Regions from separate parts of the Hymenobacter daeguensis genome, predicted to be linked through region 3. Evidence: riboswitches for the same ligand, from Rfam matches in the RefSeq annotation. Region 3 holds a riboswitch; each other region holds the start of a gene.
What was found. Region 3 has a riboswitch for S-adenosylmethionine ahead of metH (methionine synthase). Riboswitches for the same ligand answer to the same signal wherever they lie in the genome.
Positions count from the first base shown of each region.

Region 1: it holds a riboswitch for S-adenosylmethionine, as region 3 does, so the genes downstream of both, ACYVHT_RS13100 (phosphoadenosine phosphosulfate reductase family protein) here and metH (methionine synthase) in region 3, are expected to answer to the same signal.
Region 2: it holds a riboswitch for S-adenosylmethionine, as region 3 does, so the genes downstream of both, ACYVHT_RS01270 (amino acid permease) here and metH (methionine synthase) in region 3, are expected to answer to the same signal.

Region 1 covers NZ_BAAGWC010000010.1:136,776-144,061, reverse strand. Annotated here, with positions in the region: gene ACYVHT_RS13125 (DUF3857 domain-containing protein) at 1-1,752, opposite strand, end outside; gene ACYVHT_RS13120 (PPC domain-containing DNA-binding protein) at 1,951-2,469, opposite strand; gene ACYVHT_RS13115 (hypothetical protein) at 2,619-3,905, opposite strand; gene ACYVHT_RS13110 (hypothetical protein) at 3,902-4,708, opposite strand; gene ACYVHT_RS13105 (RNA polymerase sigma factor) at 4,978-5,556, opposite strand; SAM riboswitch class I at 5,761-5,849, shown strand; gene ACYVHT_RS13100 (phosphoadenosine phosphosulfate reductase family protein) at 6,119-6,877, shown strand; gene cysD (sulfate adenylyltransferase subunit CysD) at 7,019-7,286, shown strand, end outside.
Region 2 covers NZ_BAAGWC010000001.1:290,076-297,361, reverse strand. Annotated here, with positions in the region: gene ACYVHT_RS01280 (M1 family metallopeptidase) at 1-1,540, opposite strand, end outside; gene ACYVHT_RS01275 (TonB-dependent receptor plug domain-containing protein) at 1,733-3,712, shown strand; SAM riboswitch class I at 3,952-4,044, shown strand; gene ACYVHT_RS01270 (amino acid permease) at 4,277-5,746, shown strand; gene ACYVHT_RS01265 (hypothetical protein) at 5,903-6,370, opposite strand; gene ACYVHT_RS01260 (hypothetical protein) at 6,526-7,233, shown strand.
Region 3 covers NZ_BAAGWC010000011.1:44,008-51,293, reverse strand. Annotated here, with positions in the region: gene metH (methionine synthase) at 1-2,309, opposite strand, end outside; SAM riboswitch class I at 2,380-2,487, opposite strand; gene ACYVHT_RS13470 (molybdopterin molybdotransferase MoeA) at 2,649-3,869, opposite strand; gene moaC (cyclic pyranopterin monophosphate synthase) at 4,058-4,549, shown strand; gene ACYVHT_RS13460 (NTP transferase domain-containing protein) at 4,558-5,751, shown strand; gene ACYVHT_RS13455 (FdhF/YdeP family oxidoreductase) at 5,876-7,286, opposite strand, start outside.

The DNA.
Region 1 (7,286 bases), on a different contig from region 3:
GGCGGCGGGCGGCAGGTAGCTCACCTCGTAGCCGGCGGGCACCACCAGCTCGGTGCGGGTGTGGTCGGTGTGGGCGTACTCGTTGTAGCGGGGCAGCGTGCGGGTGGTCGAGTCGATGCGGTCGGTGGCGTAGGGGCGCTCCAGGTTGAGGTTCACGTACACTTCGTCGTCCACCTGCTGCACGTAGTCCTGCAGGCGGTAGTCGTAGCTGATGCTCAGGGGCTGGTCGCGGGCGTCGAGGTTGGCGATGCTGTACTTGTCGACGAAGAACTTGTTGTTGCCGCGCTCCAGCAGGGCCTTGATGTACTTGGGCTCGTCGGTGCGGTCCAGGCCGTCGAGGCCGTAGCTCTGCGTCACTTTGGTGTAGCCGGCCATGCTCAGCTTGCCGGTGCCGCGCAGGGTGGTGCCGTCGAGGGTGAGCACGGAGGCGTCGTCGGTGCCGCTGCGGGCCTTGTCCATCACCGGGATGCCCACCACGCGGCTGCTTTTTTCATCGAGCCCGAGCAGGCCTTCCTTGCCCTGAATCATGGCCGAGGGCATGCCGTAGGGCGTGTGCTTGCTGGTGGCATCGAGGAACACGTACTGGCCGGGGGTGGGCTCGTAGGTCGCAATCATGTGGTTATCCACGCCGGGTGTGGCCAGCTCGGCGTACTTGTAGGGCAGGTCGCGGGTGCCCACCCAGGTGAGGTAGGCATTTTTCACGCCGGCCAGGTGCAGCATCTCGTTGGTGAGGTTGGCCATGTCCTTGCAGTCGCCGTAGCGGCGGGCGTACACCAGGCCGGCATCGTGCGGAATGAAGCCGCGCAGGCCCTGCTCGAAGGCGATGTACTTCACGTTGTCCTGCACCCAATAGTACACGCGGCGTACTTTTTCCTCCTCGGTTTTGGCCCCCACCATCAGCGAATCGACGCGGTGCTGCAGGGCCGGGCTGGGCTGCCGGTCGATGCGCTTCACGAAGTCGGCGTACATGGTGTAGAGTTCCGGCACGCCAGCCAGGAGCTTGCGCTGCTGCCCGGCCACAGTGGCTTCTTCCACAAAAAATACGATGTGCGGCAGGTAGTAGCTGCTCTCCGGGCCGTCGTCCTCGCGGGGTGGGCTGGGCAGGTTGTCGGCCGCCCAGCGGTAGACCACGGTGCTGCCTTTTTCCTCCTTGGTGTATTTGATGGGCGTGTGTTCGGCGTGAAAAGTCTTGTAGCCGATGCGCGTGCCTTTGGGCGCGGTGATGGTGAGCTCGGCGTGCTTCACGGGCACGTAGGAGCCCACGAAAAACGGCATCACAAACCGGGCATCGACGTGGCGCACGGTGTAGTCGCTCACGGTGCGGGCGCCGGGCGTGATGGCCGGAAACGAGAACGACACCGACCGGGTATCGTCGAAAAACACCCCCGACTGAATCTCAAACTTGTCCTTGAACTCGGTCACCTTCACCGGCTTGAACTTCTCGCCGTTCGGCACCATGGTGCGGGCCTCCAGCTTTTGCAGGCGGTTGAAGTGGGAGCTGTACACCCGGTCGTTGGCGTACATGGCCGACTGCTCGTCGAGGTGCAGCATGTCGGCGTGGTGCCGGGCCACTACCTGCACCGAGTCGTTACGGATTTCGACGGTCAGGTCCTGGCGCAGCTCCAGGTACACGGCTTTTTCGCCGGGATACTGCTTTTTCATGTCCGTCACCAGCTGGCTGTTGGGGGCCTGGGCCCGGGCCGCCAGGCCAATGAGCAGGAATAGTGGTAGAAATAGCTTGGGAGAATACATGAAACAGCGATGGAAACGAAGGAAACGGGAAGGCGCGGATACGCACTAAAGTTAGCATAGGAATGTGGGAATAACCACGCCCCGCCCCCCCCTTCCGATGCGCTGCCCGACTACGCCCAAGCCTCCATGCCCCGGCCACCTCTACAGCCGGGCGGCGGCGGCTACCACGCGCCGCGATGCCCGGCCGACAGCCCGTGCTTACTTGCGGGGTGCCTCCTTCTTCAGTGGTGCAGGGGCCGGCCGAACCACCAGCTCCTGATAGCCGAAAGTGTCGTCTTTCTCGCGCCGGAACTCCAGCTCCGGCAGCTCGCCCAGCACGATTTCGGCGGTGGTGTACACCCGGCAGCCGTCCAGCAGATGCCCGCCGATGGTGCGTCCCGTGCTGTCCGAAACCGCCAGGTGCAGGTGCGAGCCGTTGACGGACAGCGTGCCTACCAGCGACACAATCTCGAAATGGCCCCGGTACACGCTGGGTCCTTCCTGGTTGGCCAGCCGCAGCGTGGCCACCGTGAGGCTACCCACGCAGGTTAGCATGGCACCCGCCTGAATATGATGGGCCTGCACAAAGGCCGTGAGCTGCTGGCGCAGGTCGTCGCCGGGCCGGAGGCGCAGGGCGTAGGTTTTCAGAGGCGAAGATTGGGCAGTGGGCACGGCAGCCGGGGTTTGGGACAGCGCGGGGGCGGCCAGCAGGAGAAGTAATAAGAGGCGTTTTAACATTGCCTCAAAGAACGTCATGCGCCTGTCATCCTGAGCGCAGCGAAGGACCTTATCACGTTCGAACTGGTTGGAATTACTGCAAACTATTCAACGGTGAGAAGGTCCTTCGCTGTGCTCAGGATGACAGGCGGCGCAGAAAACAACTGGGCCTACTTACTAAAGCGCACCGTGCCGTAGCGCACCTTGATGTTCACATTGCCGGCCCGCCGCGCCGGAGCCAGCGCCCCGAACGTGCCCAGCACGTCGCTGGTCTGGGGGCCGTTTTCCTGCGAGAGCACGCGCACCAGCTCCTTATCAACTAGGAGCTGCCCCTGCTCGGTGCTCACGTCGAACCGAAAGCCGGGCGCCTCGGCAAAGCCCAGCCGGATGGTGCTGAAGCCGCCATCCAGGTTCACCTGGCGGAAGTTGGCGCCCATGTCGCGCACCACAAAATCTGGGCAGTAGCGCAGAGCCATATCGAGAGCTTCATCGAGCTTTTCGATGGTGAAGCGCGAGTAGCCCGACGAGCCGCGCAGGTTGCGCACCGTGCCGAGGGCCACGTCGCCGTATTTGCTGTGCACGGTGAGGTCTTGCACGGTCCCGATATCAACGTCGGAGTAATTGTTGCGCAAGTCCACGGTGGTGCCGGTGTCGAGCCGCAGCTGGGCGTAGCTGGCGTCGATGCTGGCGCGGCCGGCGAAGGCAATGCGGCAGTCGCCGTTGCCGATGCGGACGAGGTTGCGCGGGCCTTCGAGGCGGGCCGTGCGCAGCGTGCCATACTCCACGGCCAGCTCGGTGGGGCCGCTGAGGTCGCCGTTCAGGGTCACTTCGCCAAAGCTGTTGTACACCTTCAGGGCCGTGGTGCGGGGCAGCCACACGGTGTAGTTCACCTCGTAGCGGCAGCCGCCGGCCCGGCCGCGCAGGGCGGGGCCAAACTGCGTGCTCACGGCCACGCCACCGGTTTTGGCATCGTATTCCAGCCATTGCACGCCCAGCGCATCGAGCACCACGCGGGCCCCGGCTTCGTTCTCGGCGCGGGCCACCAGCTCGGCATCGACCTTGATTTCGCGCTTGCTCCAGGTATTGATTTGCACGCGGCCGTAGCGCGTTTCGAGCGCAAACGGGCGGCCGGTTTTCGGCACCGAGTAGCTGCGGCTGAGGCGGCGGCGCTGCTCCACCTGCAGGGTGCCGCTGGGCTGGCCATCGGCCTGGTCCACCAGCGGATTCTGCGCAGGGTTCTGCGCCGGCTGGTCGGGCCCTTGCGGCTGTTCGCCGGCGCCAAACAGGGCTTCTTCGGCCCGCCGCGCCTCGGGCGTGAGCACCCGAATGGCCACGCCCCGGTCCACCGTCACCCACAGGCCCGATGAGGTTTGGGCGGCGGCCGGGCGCAGCAGCCCAAGCAGCAGCCCAATGCAGCTCAGCCCCTGCCCTATTCGGAATGCCAGCGGCCTTTTCATTCGCCCTGGTGGCGGCTATCGGCCAGCACGTAGGCCCCGGTGCTGCGGTCGTCGGCGGCCCCGCTGCTATTGCCGAGGTTCAGCTGCCGGTCCAGGATGTCGAGGCGCACCTGCAGGTTGCGGTTCATGGCCGTAAGCACGGCGTCGGGCTGCGGGTGGTGCAGGAGCTGCTGCTTCAGCTCGCGGTAGCTGGAGTCGAGCGAAACCAGCTCCAGCTGCCAATCGGCATTCATAGCCGCCATGCCAGGGCCGCTGAGCTGGCTCAACTCGGCCTGCCGGCGGGCCAGCTGGTTGGTGTAGTAAGCTTCCATGCCGCGCACGGCCCGCACCAGCTGGCTGTCGGCCCCGGTGGTGTGCTCGGCCGCCGTGAGCGACAGCGGGTTGCCGCCCTGGTACAAGGCGGCATCATCGGCATTGGCCGCGAGGCTGCTGCTGCTGTTATCGGCGGCAGGGCCGACCGCAGCGGCCACTTCCGGGGTGGTGTGGCGCGCTTTCCAGGCTTCGCTGGCACCGGCGGCAAAGACCAGCAGCGCCAGCGCCGCCGCCACGCCGTAGCGCTGAAACCAGCTCGAACGGACAGCCGGGGCCGCCGCCGCCGGGGCGGCCACGGGGGTTTCTGCGGCCGCAGCAGCTACCGGCGCGGCCACTTCATCAACCAGGCGCATCACCGGGGTTTCGGGCGCGGTGGCATTCAGCTTTTCCTCCAGCGCGGCCCAGAGGTCGGGGCGCGGCTCGTGGGTGTCGAAATCGGCGCGGTGCCGCTCGACGAAGGTTTCAAGAGATTTATTTTTGGAAGTATCCATGAATGAGTAGCAGACGCACGGTTCGTCCAGGTTCAGAGCGGGCGGCGGGGTTATCTTGAAAACCGCAGCCGGGCGAAAGAGGATGAAGGGTAGTTGAACGGTTAATTAAATAATTGGATAGGTTTTTTTTAGACATAAGACTATGAGACTTGAGACATGAGACGAGGAGAGGTGAGACGTGGGAAATTTTATGGAAAAAGACATCTTATATCTCATGTCTCACCTCTCTATAGTCTCATGTCTCACATCTCATGTCTCCTAGTCTCACGCTAGCTCAGGCCGCGCTGGGCGGCCAGCTCCCGCAGCCGGACGCGCGCCCGGCTGTACTGCGATTTGGAGGTGGATTCGGAAATGCCCAGGATGCCGGCAATTTCGAGGTGGTCGTAGCCCTCCAGCAGGTAGAGGCTCAGCACCACGCGGTAGCCGTCGGGCAGCTCCTGAATGCAGCGGCGCAGCACGTCGGCGCGGTAGTGGGTATCGGCTTCGTCTTCGGGTGAGGCGGGGCTGGCTTCGGCCGGTTCTTCGTGGTGCTGCTCGCCCAGCGGCACCAGCGCCAGCCGCCGCTGCCGCAGGCAGTTGATGCTTTTGTTCACCACAATGCGCTTCAGCCAGGCCCCGAACGACGAGTCGCCCTTGTAGCCGCTCAGCTCCCGAAAGGCGCTCAGAAACGACTCCTGCAGCACATCTTCGGCCTCGGCATAGTCGCCGGTGATGCGCAGGGCGGCGTTGAACATGGCCTTGGAGTAGCGCCGGTAAATCTCGGCCTGGGCCTGGCGGTCGTTGAGGCGGCAGCGCTCCACCAGCGGGGCGTTGATGTCGACGTAGGCGGATATGGACAGGGCTTCCATGCAGAAAACGAGGAGTTGAAGTGCTTAAGCAACCCATAGACCAAGCGTTGGGTTCAGGGGTTGCATGGCAAATTACGCCGATTTGGGACGCCGCCAAACCTTTTCGCCGGGGAGCCAGTTACACCACCGCGAAACAAAATTTTGGCATTTCGCAAAACCATTCTTTACCTTTGCCTCAGTGTTACCCGTTTGGGTCGCTGAGATTTTTTATACAGAGGCGCGGAGAGACAGGCTCGACGAAACGCCGGCAACCCCCACTAGTTGGAACGGTGCCAAGTCCTGACATATAAAAACGCCGTGAGCAATTCCCTCAACCGCCGCCTGCAATTTGCCACCTCTGCCGCTTCGGGTCAGATGTGTTGTTGCATGCCGTGTCCTCTGGCCTGTATGCTGGGGGCAATTGCTGGTTGTTGAGCCAGGGCTCCTCTTCCTGCGGCCGCTGCGGCGGCCACCCCGCTTCCCCTTTTGTGGTGATTGATTCATTGCGCGACGCGTAGCGGGTTTTTGCGGCCTTCGCGGCCTCTTTCGGTTTTTTCCCACGGAAAAAAACTCCCCTCTCCTCATGGCATTACCTCTTGAAAGCCAGGTCGCTGACCTGCGCCGCTACCTGCCCGAACACTCGGTAGCCGAAACCCTGGCCCTGCTGGCCGACCACTTTCCCGGCCGCGCTTCGTTTTCCACTTCCTTCGGCCTCGAAGACCAGATTATCACCCATCTCATCTTCGAAAACGACCTGCCCATCCGGGTTTTTACCCTCGACACGGGCCGCAATTTTCAGGAAACCTACTCCACCTGGAACAAGACCCTGCTGCGCTACGACAAGCCCATCGAAGTCTTCGCTCCCAACGCTGCCGCCATCGAGGTGCTGACCCGCCAGAAAGGCCCTAACAGCTTCTATGAGAGCATTGAAAACCGCAAGGAGTGCTGCAATATCCGCAAGGTGGAGCCGCTTTCCCGCGCGCTGGCCGGCCAGCAGGTTTGGGTAACGGGCATTCGCGCCGAGCAGTCGCAGAACCGCCAGACCATGCACCCGGCCGAGTGGGACGCCGGCCACCAGCTCATCAAAGTGCACCCGCTCTTCGACTGGACCTGGGAGCAGGCCTGGAATTTTGCCCAGGCCCACGGCATCCCGGTTAACCCCCTGCATCAGAAGGGTTTTGTGAGCATCGGCTGCGCCCCGTGCACCCGCGCCATTGCGCCGGGCGAGGATTTCCGCGCCGGCCGCTGGTGGTGGGAAGATGCCGCCGCTAAGGAGTGCGGCCTCCACGCCACCACCGCCCACCAGGGCCTCGACCCGGTGGTGGAGCAGGTGCCGGGCTAGGCCCGAACCGATGCGCTGGCGGCCGGGCCGCTGGCGCTACTTTCTTCCCCAAAGGCACCGCAAGCGGGCCTTATCCCACCCATCCTTTTCCGGCTTATCCATTTTGCCCGATTTTTTTCGGGCGCTGAATTTCTATTGCCCATGCCAACCCCTGCTTATCTCGACTACCTCGACCGTTTAGAGGCCGAAGCTATTCATATTCTGCGCGAAGTAGCCGGCCAGTTTGAGCGGCCCGCGCTGCTGTTCTCGGGCGGCAAAGACTCCATCGCCCTCACCCGGCTGGCCGAAAAAGCCTTCCGGCCGGGCAAGTTTCCGTTCCCGCTGGTGCACATCGACACGGGCCACAACTTCGAAGAAATCATCAACTACCGGGATGAATTGGCGGCCCGCCTGGGCGAAAAGCTGATTG
Region 2 (7,286 bases), on a different contig from region 3:
GGCCCGGCTGGGTCTGCTTCACGGTCACGGACTGCACTTTTTTGGCGGCGTCCCAGGCGTAGTCGATGCTCACCACGGGGTGGCCGGGCGCGAAATACCACTGGTTCCAGAACCAGTTCAGGTCCTGGCCCGATACGGCTTCGAATGCCAGCCGCATCTGGTGGGCCTCGCCGTTGCTGAAGGCGTTATCCTTGAGATATTTCTGCAGGCCGGCGAAGAATACGTCATCGCCCAGATAAGTCCGCAGCATGTCCATGATGGCGCCGCCTTTCTGGTAGCTCACCAGGTCGAATACCTCTTCCTGCTGGTCGTAGTGGAAGCGCACCAGGTTTTTGGTGGCATCGCGCGGCGAGCTCAGGTAGCGGCGCAGGTAGGTGTAGTAGTGGGCGTCGGCGGCATCGCGGCCGTACTTATACTCGGCGTAGAGGCCTTCCGAGAAGTCGGCCATCGTCTCGTTCACGGTGATGTTGGACCAGCTTTCGGCCGTCACGTAGTCGCCGAACCACTGGTGAAACAGCTCGTGCGCAATCACCGATTCGCTGCTGTACTGGCGGTCCAGCAGCTCGCGGTCGGTCATTTGCACCTGCTCGCCGTGCAGGGTGGCGGTGGTGTTTTCCATGGCGCCGCTCACGTAGTCGCGGGCCACAATCTGGGCGTATTTATTCCACGGATATTCCACGCCGAGGCGGTTGGAGTAGAACTCCAGCATGTCGGGCGTGTTGCCGAAAATCTGCTTGGCAAAGGGCGCGTACTTGGGTTCGAGGTAGTAGTTGACCTCCTTGCCGCGCCAGGTATCCTTCGTGATTTTGAAGTCGCCCACGGCCATCATGAACAGGTAGGGGGCGTGGGGTAGCTCCATTTTCCACACGTCGGTGCGCAGGCCGGGGCCGGCGGGCGTGCTGCTCACCAGGCGCCCGTTGCTGAGCGTCACGTACTTGGCAGGCACGGTCATGCTGATTTCCTCGGTGGTTTTCTGGTTGGGCCGGTCGATGGTGGGGAACCAGGCCGACGAGCCTTCCGTCTCGCCCTGCGTCCAGATTTGCACCGGCTTGCCGGCCACGGCCGAGTCCGGATTGATGAAATACAGCCCTTTGGCGTCGGTGATGGCCGCCGAGCCCTGCACTTTCAGCTCGTCGGGCTTCGATACGTAGTCGATGTAGATGGTGTACTCCTCGCCGGGCTTGAAGGTGCGGCCCAGGTTGATGTGCAGGTTCATGCCGTCGGCGTAGTCGTACTTCAGCGGGGTTTGCTGGCTGCCGTTCACCAGGGCCACGGCTTTGATGTCCATGCCCTTGGCGTCGAGGCGCAGCGAGTCGGTGGGGTAGGCGTGGGGCTTGAGCGTGACCCATTCCTTGCCGTAGAGGTAGCGCTTGGCGTAGTCGAAGCGCACGTCGAGCTTGGTGTGCACCAGGTCGTTAATCTTGGTGGCGGAGGCGCGGTAGGGCGATTCCGGCTTGGCCGGCGGCGGGGTGGGCGCCTGGGCGAAAGCCGGCGTGGCGGCCACCAGACTCAGGAGGCCCATTGCAAACAAATGCTTCATCAAAAACGGGGTGAGTGAAAATTTGGGAGTTGGCGCGAAGGACGCAAAGGTGCCGCCGACGTTGCGGCCGGCCGCACGAAAGTAGCGCGGACGCTGTAGTCCGCGACCCGGAACGAAACTCGAACGGCGTGAGGGCGCGGACTACAAAGTCCGCGCTACGGTAAGTTTGTACCCTCATCAACTCCCCGCTAAATGCGACTCACGCGCTACGCTGCACCGCTTTTCTGCTCCTTTTTCACCCTTAACGCCCTCGCCCAGACCACGCCAGCCGACAGCGCCCGCAGCCTGCGCGAAGTCACCGTGTACGGCTCGCGCCTGAACCAGGTAGCGGGCCAGACGGGCCGCTATGTATCGGTCATTCCCGGCCGCAGCCTCAGCCAGTACCCTGTTGCCTCGCTCGACGACCTGCTGCGCCTGCTGCCGGCGCTGGAAGTGCAGAGCCGGGGCAATTTTGGCACGCAGGCCGACATTACCCTGCGCGGCTCCACCTTCAACCAGGTGCTGATTTTGCTGGACGGCATGCGGCTGAACGACCCGCTGACGGGCCACTTCGCGGGCTATTTCCCCATTTCGCCGGCCGAGATTGAGCAGATTGAGGTGGTGCGCGGCCCCGGCGCGGCCCTTTACGGCCCCGATGCCGTGGGCGGCTTCGTGAACATCGTGACCAAGACCTTCGCCGCCACCCACCGGCCCGATGGCCTGGAAGCAACCGGCACCTTCCTGGCCGGCGAGTACGATTTGAAAAGCACCAACGCCGGCTTCTACGGCCAGGACAAGGGCTGGCGGTTGGCCGGCGGCATCCTCAATAATACCGCCAGCGGCCAGCAGCTGAACCTGCCCGGCGGCGGGCGCAACGACTTCAGGCTGAATACCTACTCGCTCTCCGGCGCTTATCAGCTCAGCAGCAGGCTCAGCGCCGCCGCCCGGGCCAGCTTTGACCGGCGCGACTACAACGCCCAGAATTTCTACACCACCGCTGCCGGCGACCGCGCCCGCGAAACCACCTCGCGCGACTGGTACCAGGGCCAGCTGCGCTACGACTGGAACGCCCGCGCCCGCACCGAAATCCAGCTGGCCAGCAGCGCCAGCACCGACTACTACCTCTACACGCCTGCCTCGGTGGCCAGCAGCCACCTCATGCACTACCTCAACGTGCAGGCCCAGCACCAGCTCACGCTCTCCGACAAGGTGCGCCTGACGCTGGGCGGGCAGGCCGACCGCCGCGCCGTGCGCAGCAACGACCAGGGCGTGCACGCCGTGTGGCACCAGGGCGCCTTTGCCGTGGCCGGCCTCACGCCCACCAGCGGCCTGAGCGTCACGGCGGCCCTGCGCCTCGACCACGACCAGGCTTATGGCACTGAGGTCGTGCCCCAGCTCACGGCCAGCCAGCAGGTGGGCGACAAGCTGACGGTGCGCGGGGCGGTGGGCCGGGCCATTCGGGCGGCCAACTTTACGGAGCAGTATTATTCGTCCATCCGGCCGGGCACGGTGCCCAGCGGCTTCAACGTGGGCAACCCCAGCCTGAGCGCCGAGCGCACCTGGAGCTACGAGGGCGGCCTCGACTTCCAGCCCCTGCCGGCCCTCACGCTGCGCGCTACTTACTTCAACCGCTACGGCCGCAACCTGATTGACTACGTGGGCCTGCCCGGCACGGCGGTTATCGAAGCCACCGGCCTTGGCAACCTGAACCCCGCCGCCACCTACCGCCTGGCCCAAAACCTGTTCGCCGTCACCACTCAGGGGCTGGAGTTCGAAGCCACCACCCGCGCCCAGCTGGCGCCCCACCTGCGCCTCGACGGCAGCGTGGGCTACACCTACACCCACCTCGACGTGGCCGGCGACGTGGTGTCGCAGTACCTGAGCAACGTGGCCCGGCAGCTGGTGACCGGCAACGTGAGCCTCACGCACCGGCGCTTCACGCTGGGCGTGGGCGGCGTGTTCAAGCAGCGCGCCGGGCAGCGCACCACCCCCAGCGCCACCGTCAACGACGCGGAGCTGACGCCCAGCTACGTGGTCATCAACGGCCGCCTCGACGTGGCCCTGCTGCCCGAGCGCCTGTGGGTGGTGGGCCAGGCCCAGAACCTGTTCGACGCGAAATACTCCGACCTGCTGGGCGCCCAGATGCCCGGCCGCTGGCTGATGGCGGGCGTGCGCGTGGCGCTGCGGCGGTAGCCTGCCCAAGGCAAAACCTCACCCCCGGCCCCTCTCCCGTGGAGAGGGGAGCCGGACGACAATGTTCAAGAGCGCCCTGACTCATGCGAGTCAGGGCTTTTTGCTTTACGGGGCCGGCTTTCCCGCGCCGCCGCGGCTCCCCTTTCCCCAGGGAGAGGGGGCGGGGGTGAGGTTTTACGCCTCGGTTCGCGCCCCCGGCCGTACCTTTACCGCATCAATTCTTTCTCCCGGAAGGATTGTTTTTATAAAGAGGCGCTGAGAGACAGGCTCTGCGACGCGCCGGCAACCATCCGCCACGACGGGCAAGGTGCCAACTCCTGACCATATAAAAACAACTGCCGTGCCCGCTGTTCCTGCTGCCCCGTTTGCTTTTTCCGATGTGTTTCGTGCCCCTGCGCTGGCAGTGGGCCGGCTGGGGGCGGGCTGTTGTTGCTGTTGCTAGCGGGCATTAGCGCCGCGTAGCTACGGCTGCGGCCGGCGCGTTTCATTTCCATTTCACGGGTTTTTTGGTTGCGGCACGGCCGCCCCGGGTGGGGCGGCGGCGTGGCGCGTTTTTCGTTGTTTATGTTGAAAAAATCATTGGAGCTGCTTCGGGCCGAAGCCGCCGAAACGGGGGCGCACACCCTCAAGCGCAGCCTGAATGGCGTGAGCCTGATTGCCATTGGCATCGGGGTTATTATCGGGGCGGGGCTGTTTTCGCTCACGGGCATTGCGGCGGCCAACAATGCGGGGCCGGCCGTGACGCTCTCCTTCGTGGTGGCGGCGGTGGGGTGCGCCTTCTCGGCGCTGTGCTATGCCGAGTTTGCGGCGCTGGTGCCCGTGTCGGGGTCGGCTTATACCTATTCGTATGCCACCATGGGCGAGCTGTTTGCCTGGATTATCGGCTGGGATTTGGTGCTCGAATACTCGGTGGGCGCGGCCACGGTGGCCATCAGCTGGTCGCAGTACCTCATCAAATTCCTGGGGAAATATGGCCTGCACATCCCGGCGCAACTGGTGATGTCGCCATTTGAGAAAGTGACTTTGCAAGACGGAGAGGTGTTGTCGGGCATCGTCAATTTGCCGGCCATGCTCATCGTGCTGGCCATTACGGCCATTGTCACGCGCGGTACCAAGGGCTCGGCGTGGTTCAATGCGCTGGTGGTGGCCCTGAAGGTGGCGGTGGTGCTGGTGTTCATCGCGCTGGGCTGGCGCTACATCGACCCCGCCAATTACCAGCCCTACATCCCGGCCAATACCGGCACCTTCGGCGAGTTCGGCCTGAGCGGCATTCTGCGCGGGGCGGGCGTCATTTTCTTTGTCTTCATCGGCTTCGACATCGTGGCCACCATGGCCCAGGAAACCAAGAATCCGCAGCGCAACATGCCCATTGGCATCCTCGGCTCGCTGGCGGTGTGCACGGTGCTGTTTGTGCTGTTCGGGCACGTCCTGACCGGGCTGGCCAACTACACGGAGTTCAAAAACAGCGCCGCGCCGGTGGCCATTGCCATCGAGAAAACGCCCTACGCCTGGCTGTCGTCGGCCGTGATTCTGGCCATTCTGGTGGGCTACACGTCGGTGATATTGGTCGATTTACTGGGGCAGTCGCGGGTGTTTTTCTCGATGTCGAAGGACGGGCTGCTGCCGCCGGTGTTCTCGCGGCTGCACCCCACGTTCAACACGCCGGCGCAGTCGAGCCTGCTGCTGGGCAGCTTCATTGCGCTGTTTGCGGGCTTCGTGCCCATCTCGGTGGTGGGCGAGATGACGAGCATCGGCACGCTGCTGGCCTTCGTGATGGTGTGCCTCGGGGTGATGATTATGCGCCGGACCAACCCCGACGCCCCGCGCTCGTTCCGCACGCCGTGGGTGCCGGTGGTGCCCATCCTGGGCATCGTGGTCTGCCTCGTGATGATGGCCTCGCTGCCCTGGGAAACGTGGCTGCGGCTGGTGGTGTGGCTGGCGCTGGGCATGGCCATCTACTTCGGCTACGGCCGCCGGCACAGCAAGCTGCGGCTGGCGCGGGAGGCGGCCGAAAGGCGGCCCCTGTCATCCTGAGCGCAGCGAAGGACCTTATCAGGTTGTAGGCTTTTGAAATCACGGCAAGCTGTTCTTGCGTGATAAGGTCCTTCGCTGCGCTCAGGATGACAAACGCGCCCTCAGCTCCTCACCCTTAACTCCCACCGAAGCCCTTAACTCGCACCGAAGCCCCGCTCAGTGCGTGGTCAGGCCGTTGGCGTCGAGCTCGTCGTCGTCGCGCACGTGGCGCAGGCTGCCTTCCAGGTCCACGATGTCGTCGGCGGGGGTGGCGGGGGCGGGGAGGGGCTGCTTGTACACGTCCACCGCGCCGTTGAGGTCGAGGGTTTGGCGGGCGCGGTTGGCCTCGTCCTCGTTGGCGGCGTTCACGGTGATGACGGCGCTACCGGCGTGGGTGGCGCTGACGTAGGCTTGAGCATCGGCGTTTTCGTTGCCGGCAAACAAGTCGGTGAAGAAGCGGATGAAGCCCGTGCCCAGCGGCTCGGTGGGCGGCTCGGCTTCGGTGGCGGGCAGGTGCTCGGCGCGGAGCGTTTCGGGGGTGGCCAGGTGCAGGTTGGTGCGCTGGAAACCGGTGTGCAGCAGCTGCTCGATGGCCAGCTGGGCTTCGGAAGTGCTGTTGAATAAACCGACGACGGTGCGGGCCATGGCGGGGAGGGGGGCTAAGGTGAAACCGGCCCCGCGCGCGGGGCCTGCCCAGGGGTACGGGGCCGGCGGGGGCGGGTTGCGGGGGGCGGCGGCCGGTTTCCCGAATCCTGCCTACCTTTTGCCCATCCATTCACCAACCCCCCCCCATCTACCGCATGGCCCAGCCCAAATACGCCGCCCGGTTCGAGAATTTCTTCGCCAACCTGCGCCTCAACCGCGACCAGTTTGCCGACATGGCCGCCTTCACCCTGCAGGCCCTGCGGGCCGAAGGCAAAAAGTACGAGGCCGTGGCCGGGGCCCTCGACGTGGCCCTCACCGACTACCGCACCACCCACGCCGGCCAGCTCTCGGGCGAGGGCCAGAGCGCCACCATCACCCTGGCCCAGGCCCTCACCGATTTCAAAGCCTACGTGAAGCGCGTGGAGCGCAAGGTCATCATCCCGACCTACGACGCGGGCAGCCCCGACCTGAAGGCCATCTTCCCCAAGGGCCGCAGCGGCCTCACCAAAAGCACCCAGGCCGAGGTAGAAGACGCCTTCACGGCCTTCCTCGACGCCCTCGATGCCCGGCCCACGGACTTCACTTCGCCCATTCGCACCGAAGGCCGCGCCGTGCTGGCCGCCCTCAGCGCCGCCCTGCGCCGCGCCGATGGCCTGGCCAAAACCGCCGGCACCCAGCGCATCGACCTGCACGACGGCCGCGAGGCCACCTGCCTGGCCCTGTTCCGCGCCTACGCCACCCTGCTGGTGGAGTTTGCCGACAAGCCAGGGAAAGTGGCCCCGTTCTTCGATTTGAGCAAGGCCGGCCGGCAGGGCGGCCCGAAAACGGGTGGCCCCAAAGTGCCGAAGCCTTTGAAGCAGTAACTGCCTCAGAAACCCGAAAAGCCCCTTGCAACCGGTTGCAAGGGGCTTTCTCG
Region 3 (7,286 bases):
TCCAGGTAAGCCACGGCCTTCTTCATCACGCGGGCTGATTTCACCACCTGCGGCAGGAACATCTTGCCGGCCCCGAACAGGTCGCCCACCACGTTCATGCCGGCCATCAGCGGGCCTTCGATGACTTCCAGCGGCCGGCCTACCTGCTGGCGCACTTCCTCGGTATCCTCGTCGATAAATTCGGTAATGCCCTTTACCAGCGCGTGTTGCAGGCGTTCCTGCACCGGCAGGCTGCGCCACTCGTCGGCTTTCACCTCGGTCTTGTCCTTCTGCTTCACCGTGTCGGCAAATTCCACGAGGCGCTCGGTGGCGTCGGCGCGGCGGTTGAGCAGCACGTCTTCGACCAGCTCCAGCAAATGGGGCTCGATTTCGTCGTACACGCCCAGCTGGCCGGGGTTCACGATGCCCATGTCCAGGCCGGCTTTGATGGCGTGAAACAGGAAGGCCGTGTGCATGGCCTCGCGCACCACGTCGTTGCCGCGGAAGGAGAAGCTGATGTTCGAAATGCCGCCGCTGGTGAGCGCGCCGGGCAGGTTGCCCTTAATCCAGCGCACGGCCTCAATGAAGTCGAGGGCGTAGTTGCGGTGCTCGTCCATGCCCGTGCCCACGGTCAGGATGTTGGGGTCGAAAATGATGTCGGACGGGTCGAAGCCCACTTCCTTCACCAGGATGTCGTAGCTGCGCTGGCAGATTTCGATGCGGCGTTCCAGCGAGTCGGCCTGGCCGTTCTCGTCGAAGGCCATGACCACCACGGCCGCGCCGTACTGGCGCACCGTGTGGGCGCGCTCGCGGAAGGCGGCTTCGCCTTCCTTCAGCGAAATCGAGTTCACGATGCTTTTGCCCTGCACGCATTTCAGGCCGGCCTCCAGCACGCTCCACTTCGAGGAGTCAATCATCACCGGCACCCGCGCAATGTCGGGCTCCGAGGCGATGAGGTGCAGGAAGGTCGTCATCACCTGCTCCGAATCGAGCATGCCCTCGTCCATGTTGATGTCGAGTACCTGCGCGCCTTCCTCCACTTGCAGGCGGGCCACGGCCAGGGCTTCCTCGTAGGCGCCGGTGCGGATGAGGCGGGCGAAAGCACGCGAGCCGGTCACGTTGCAGCGCTCACCCACGTTCACGAAGAGGCTGTCGGACGTGATGTTGAAGGGCTCGAGGCCGCTCAGACGGGTGGCGTTTGAATGAGGAATGAGGAATGAAGAATGAGGAATTGCCCCATCCGTCAATTCTTCATTCTTCATTCTTAATTCTTCATTGCCGAATTGTCGAAGCTGACGCGGCGCGTAGCGAAGCGCCAGCTTCGACAATTCGGCAATGTGCTGGGGCGTGGTGCCACAGCAGCCACCCACCACCGTCACGATGCCTTCCTTCAGGTATTCTTCCACCAGGGCGGCGAATTCCTGGGCCGACTCGTCGTAGCCGCCGAAGGCGTTGGGCAGGCCGGCGTTGGGGTAGGCCGAGATGTGCACGTCGGAAATGCGGCTCAACTCCTGCACGTACTGGCGGAGCTGGTCGGCGCCGAGGGCGCAGTTCAGGCCCACGCTCAGCAGGGGCAGGTGGCGGATGCTGTTCCAGAACGCCTCCACTGTCTGGCCCGAAAGCGTGCGACCCGAGGCGTCGGTGATGGTGCCCGAAATCATGACCGGCACCACCCGTCCGCCTTCGTCGAAGAACTTCTGCACGGCGTAGAGGGCCGCTTTGGCGTTCAGGGTGTCGAAGATGGTTTCGATGAGCAGCGTGTCCACGCCGCCATCCACGAGGCCGCGCACCTGCTCGAGGTAGGCGGTGGCCAGCTCATCGAAGGTCACGGCGCGGAAGCCGGGCCGGTTCACGTCGGGCGAGAGCGAGGCGGTGCGGTTGGTGGGGCCCACGGCCCCGGCCACGAAGCGCGGGCGCTCGGGCGTGCTGTACTCGTCGGCGGCCTCGCGGGCCAGGCGGGCCGACTCGTAGTTCAGCTCATATACAATGTGCTCGAGGCCGTAGTCGGCCTGCGCGATGGTAGTCCCGCTGAAGGTGTTGGTTTCCACCATGTCGGCCCCGGCGGCGAAGTATTCGGCGTGGATGCCCTTGATGATATCGGGGCGCGTAATGCTCAGCAGGTCGTTGTTGCCGCGCAGGGGCTTGGGGTGGTCGGCAAAGCGCGCGCCGCGGAAATCCTCCTCCGTGAGCGGATGGCGCTGAATCATAGTGCCCATGGCACCGTCGAGAATCAGCAGGCGCTGGCGAAGCAGCTCGGGGAGGCTGTAGCGCGAATTTTGTAGCTCGCGCTCCGGGGCAATGGTGGGCGGGTTGGGGGCGGAAACGGACATTTCTTTCTGGTCGAATAGCTGCGTAAGCGCGTATCCAGAAAGAAACCCGTGCGCAGGCGCTCGGTTCCGGCTGTCATCTTCTTTCACCAAAACAGCGGTGAAACGGGAGTTGGCACCTACTCGCGGTAGGTTGCCAAGACGTCATCGGGCCCGGTCCCTCGGTCTTTCTGGATAGCAGCGCAAGGCGAAGATACAACGCTGCGCTTAATGAGGAATGAAGAATGAGGAATTGGAATCTGGAAAGTGCTTTCGAAATTCCTCATTCCTCATTCCTCATTCCTCATTCCTCATTCCTCATTCCTCATTCCTCATTCCTCATTCCTCATTAAGCCGAAGGCGTTACAGCGCCCAGGCCGGCCACACGCTGCCCGCCGCAAACACGGCCGGCTCCGGCGGCAGCTCCAGAAAGGCATCGGCCCCCACCAGCCCCATCATGTCGCCGGAGCCGCCTACGCGGAGCGGGGTGGCTAAGCGGCGTCCCTCCGCGTCCACGGCCAGGCGCACGGGCACGAAGTGGGTGAGTTGGGGCTTGAAGTGAATATCCACGGTGAGCACGGCTGGTGCAAGGGCTTCAATAGTCGCTGTTTCGGCCGCGCCTTCGGGCTGCTGCACGGCGCGCAGCCAAGGCCGCACGTAGCGGCCGGCCGTGATGAACGTGGACACCGGGTTGCCGGGCAGCCCGAACACCACCGGCCCGCCGGCCCGGGCCCCAAACCACAGCGGCTTGCCGGGGCGCTGCTGCACCTCGTGGAAAATTTCCACCACGTGCAGCTCGCGCAGCAGGCCGGGCAGGTGGTCGGCGCGGCCCTTGCTCACGGCTCCGCTCAGCACCACGGCATCGAAGCCGGCCCCGAGGATTTTGGTAAGCCCATCGCGCAGCTCTTCCAGCGCATCGGGCAGGTGAAAGAGCGAAACATCGGCCCCGTCCTGCGTCAGAAGCGCTTGCAGGGCATACGCGTTGGAACGCCGAATCTGGTGCGCCAGGGGCGTTTCGGTAATGCCCACCAGCTCGTCGCCGGTGCTCACCACGGCCACGCGGGCGGGGCGCGTCACGCGCAGTTCGGCCGCGCCCACGGTGGCGGCCACGGCCAGCTCGGCGGGCCCCAGGCGGGTGCCGGGCAGCAGCAGGACGTCGCCGGCGCGGCGGTCGGCGGCCTGGTGATGGATGTTGACGCCGGGCGTTTCAGGCGGCGGAATCTGGATGGCGGCGCGGCCGTCATGCAGCAGAATATCCTCGTAGCGCACCACCACGTCGGTGCCGGCGGGCAGCACGGCGCCGGTCATCACCTCCACGGCCTGCTGCGGATTGAGCAGCGGGCGGGACGGGGCGCCGGCATACTGCGCGTGCTGGATTTCGAATTCCGTCTGCCCGCCGGCCCAGGCGGCGTGGGCCACCGCAATGCCGTCCATCGCCACGCGGTTGAAGGGCGGGAAGTCGCGGTCGGCCGTGAGGGTTTCGGCCAGGATGCGGCCGGCGGCGTGGGGCAGCGGCACCGTTTCGGGCGCGAGGGGGCGGGCGGTGGCGAGGACGCGGGCAGTGGCTTCGGCAGGGGAGAGCATGGGCGGGCAGTGTGGTAACGACGCATATTTGCGTCACTCGTTGGGCAAGGGGACGGCCTGCATAGCGAGCTATTGCAGTGGCAGTCAAACAATCGGCGGCTGGAGTTAGCTATTAGCAACGCCACAATGGCCGATTAGCGGCTTCGCCATTTCCAACGATTCGGCGCAAATATGCGTCTCTACGTCCTATGCTGACCAAGAACTTTACCCACGTCAACGCCGCCAACCAGCCCACGATGGTCGATGTCGGCCAGAAAACGCCTACCCGCCGCGTGGCCCGCGCCCACTGCCGCGTGGTGCTGGGCGCGGAGCTGCTGAGCCGCGTGCAGGCCGGCGAAATGCCCTCGCACAAGGGGCCGGTGATTCACACGGCCATCCTGGCGGGCATCATGGGAGCCAAAAAAACGGCCGACCTCATCCCGCTCTGCCACCCGCTGGGACTCGATGACTGCAGCATCACCATCGAGCCCGAGGGGGCCGATGCCCTGCGCGTGGTGTGCACCGCCGTGGTCACGGGCCGCACCGGCGTGGAGATGGAGGCCCTGACCGGGGCCACCGTGGCCGCCCTCACCATCTACGACATGTGCAAGGCCTTTTCGCACGATATTACGATTGATAATGTGCAGCTTATCGCCAAAACCGGCGGCAAGAAGGATTTTAATCGGTTCGAAAATTCGTAAATTCCCCCATGGATAGTCTGCCCAGCTCAAACGTAAAACGCTTCAAACACGCTGCCCTCACCCGCCCCGACGTGGGCGAGTTTGGCCGCCACGAACTCGCCATGCTCGGGGCACCCTGCGGCGAAATTCAGGCGCTGGTGGCCCGGCTGCTGCCGCTGCTGGCCCCGGCGCTGCGCGTGGCCTACGTGGATGCCGACCACGCCGCCGGTGATGCCGCCACCGAAGATGCTGGTGCTGCGCTAGCCCAATCCATGCCCTACGTGGCCGAAAACGGCCTCTCGGCCGAGCTGGTCGATAAAATTACCCACCGCCAGCTCAACCTGACGCGGACCCTGGACCGCTTCACCCAGCCCGAGTTGCTGGCCCACGAAAGCGTGGTGCTGGTGAACGGCAACCACTTCCGCGCCCGCCAGCAGGTCGTCATCGTGGACCCGCGCAAGCCGCTGGACAAGAAGCTCGACCGCCTCACCGACGTGCGCCTGATTCTGCTGGCCGAGGGCCAGACGGAGCTGCCCGCCGTGCTGGCCGGGCACCTCAGCGCCGCCCCGCTGCCGCCCGTGCTGCGCCTGGCCGAAACGGAAAAAATAGCCGCCTTCATCCGGCAGTGGTATGCCCAGGCGGTGCCGGTGCTGCGCGGCCTCGTGCTGGCCGGCGGGCGCAGCGAGCGCATGCAAACCGACAAGGGCGCGCTGCACTACCACGGCCTCGACCAGCGCCAGCACACCGCCGCGCTGCTCAGCGAGTTCTGCCCCGATGTGCGCGTATCGGTGCGCCCCGACCAGGCCGGTGCGCTGCCCGCCGGCCTCACCGCGTTGCCCGATACGTTTCTGGGCCTCGGCCCGCTGGGGGGCATCCTCTCCGCCTTCCAGGCCGACCCGAACGCGGCGTGGCTGGTGCTGGCCTGCGACCTGCCCTTCCTCACCCGCAACACGCTGGAGCACCTGGTAAGCAACCGGCAGCCGGCGCGCATGGCCACGTCGTTCCGTAGTCCGTGGGATGCGTTTCCGGAGCCGCTCATCAGCATCTGGGAGCCGCGCAGCTACGGGCAGCTGCTGCGGTTTCTGAGCCTAGGCTACTCCTGCCCGCGCAAGGCCCTGATTAACTCCGACATCGAGTTGCTGGCCCCGCCCGCGCCCGAGGAGCTGCGCAACGTGAACACGCCGGAGGAGCGGGCCGCGGCCGAGCAGGAGCTGACTCGCTAGTGATAGCGCATTTGTCATCCTGAGCGCAGCGAAGGACCTTCTCACACGTGAATAAATCGCTCAGGCGTGAGAAGGTCCTTCGCTGCGCTCAGGATGACCGGTGGACTTAGCCTGAGGCAGGTTCCTACGCCATCATGGCCTCCCGCTCCCTGATGCGCAGGTCGTTGTTCACGGCCGTGGGCACCACCGTCACCACCACGTATTTCGAGGTGGGCGTGTTGCTCACTTTGGCCACGCTGCCGATGGGAACCAGCGGGTTAGCCTCCGGGAAATAGGCGCAGACGTTACCTTTCGGAATGTCATACGGCACGGCCACGAACTTCTCCACGCGGCGCTCCTCGCCCTGAAAGTGGCTGGTAATGTCGATGAGGTCTTTGGCTTTAATGCCGCGCGCGGCCATGTCGGCGGGGTTCATAAACAGCACGCGGCGCTCGCCGTGGATGCCCCGGTACCGGTCGTTATACTCGTAGATGGTGGTGTTGAACTGGTCGTGCGAGCGTACCGTCATCAGCACCAGCTGGTCGGGCTCCAGGGCGTACTTCTCCAGCGTGGTTTTGGTGAAATGGGCCTTGCCGTCGGGCGTGGTGAACTTGCGCTCGCGCGGGCCGTTGGGCAGGTAGAAGCCGCCGGGCCGGCGCAGCTTCTGGTTGAAATCCTCGAAGCCGGGGATGACGCGGGCAATGTGGTCGCGGATGACGTCGTAATTCTCCGTCATGGCCACCCAGTCGGCAATGTTGGTTCTCTCGCCCAGCGTGGCAATGGCCATGCCGCTGATGATGGCCACTTCGCTGAGCTGTTCGCCGGCCAGCGGCGTCAGAATGCCCTTGTTCTGGCTCACCACGCCCATCGAATTTTCACACGAAGTCATCTGGTGGCCCGACTTCTGTCTGTCGATATCGACGTGGGCGAAGGTGGGCAGCAGCAGGCTGGTTTCGCCGGTGGTGAGGTGGCCGCGGTTGAGCTTGGTGCCCACAAACACGGTCAGCTTCTGCTTGCGCATGGCTTCGGCAATGACTTCGGTGTCGGGGCCGGCGGCCAGCAGGTTGCCGCCCAGGCCGAAGTACACCTTGGTGTGGCCCAGGCGCATGGCCTTGATGGACTCCACCACGTCGAAGCCGTCCTTGGTGGGCGGCGTGAAGTTGAACTCCTTCTGCAGCGAATCCAGAAAGGTTTTCGGCATGCGCTCCCAGATGCCCATCGTGCGGTCGCCCTGCACGTTGGAGTGGCCGCGCACCGGGCAGGTGCCCGCGCCGGGCTTGCCGATGGCGCCCTTCAGGAGCTGCAGGTTCACGATTTCCTGAATGGTCTGCACGCCCTGGCGCTGCTGCGTCACGCCCATGGCCCAGCAGGTGATGATTTTCTGCTTGGTGGCAATGAGGTTGGCCGCTTCCAGCAGCTGCGCCCGCGAGATGCCGCTGATTTCCTCAATTTCCTCCCAGCTGGTGGTGCGGATGTTCTGCTCAAAATCGGCAAAGCCGACCGTGAATTCATCCACAAATTTGCGGTCCACCACCTGGCCGGGGTTCCGGTCCTCG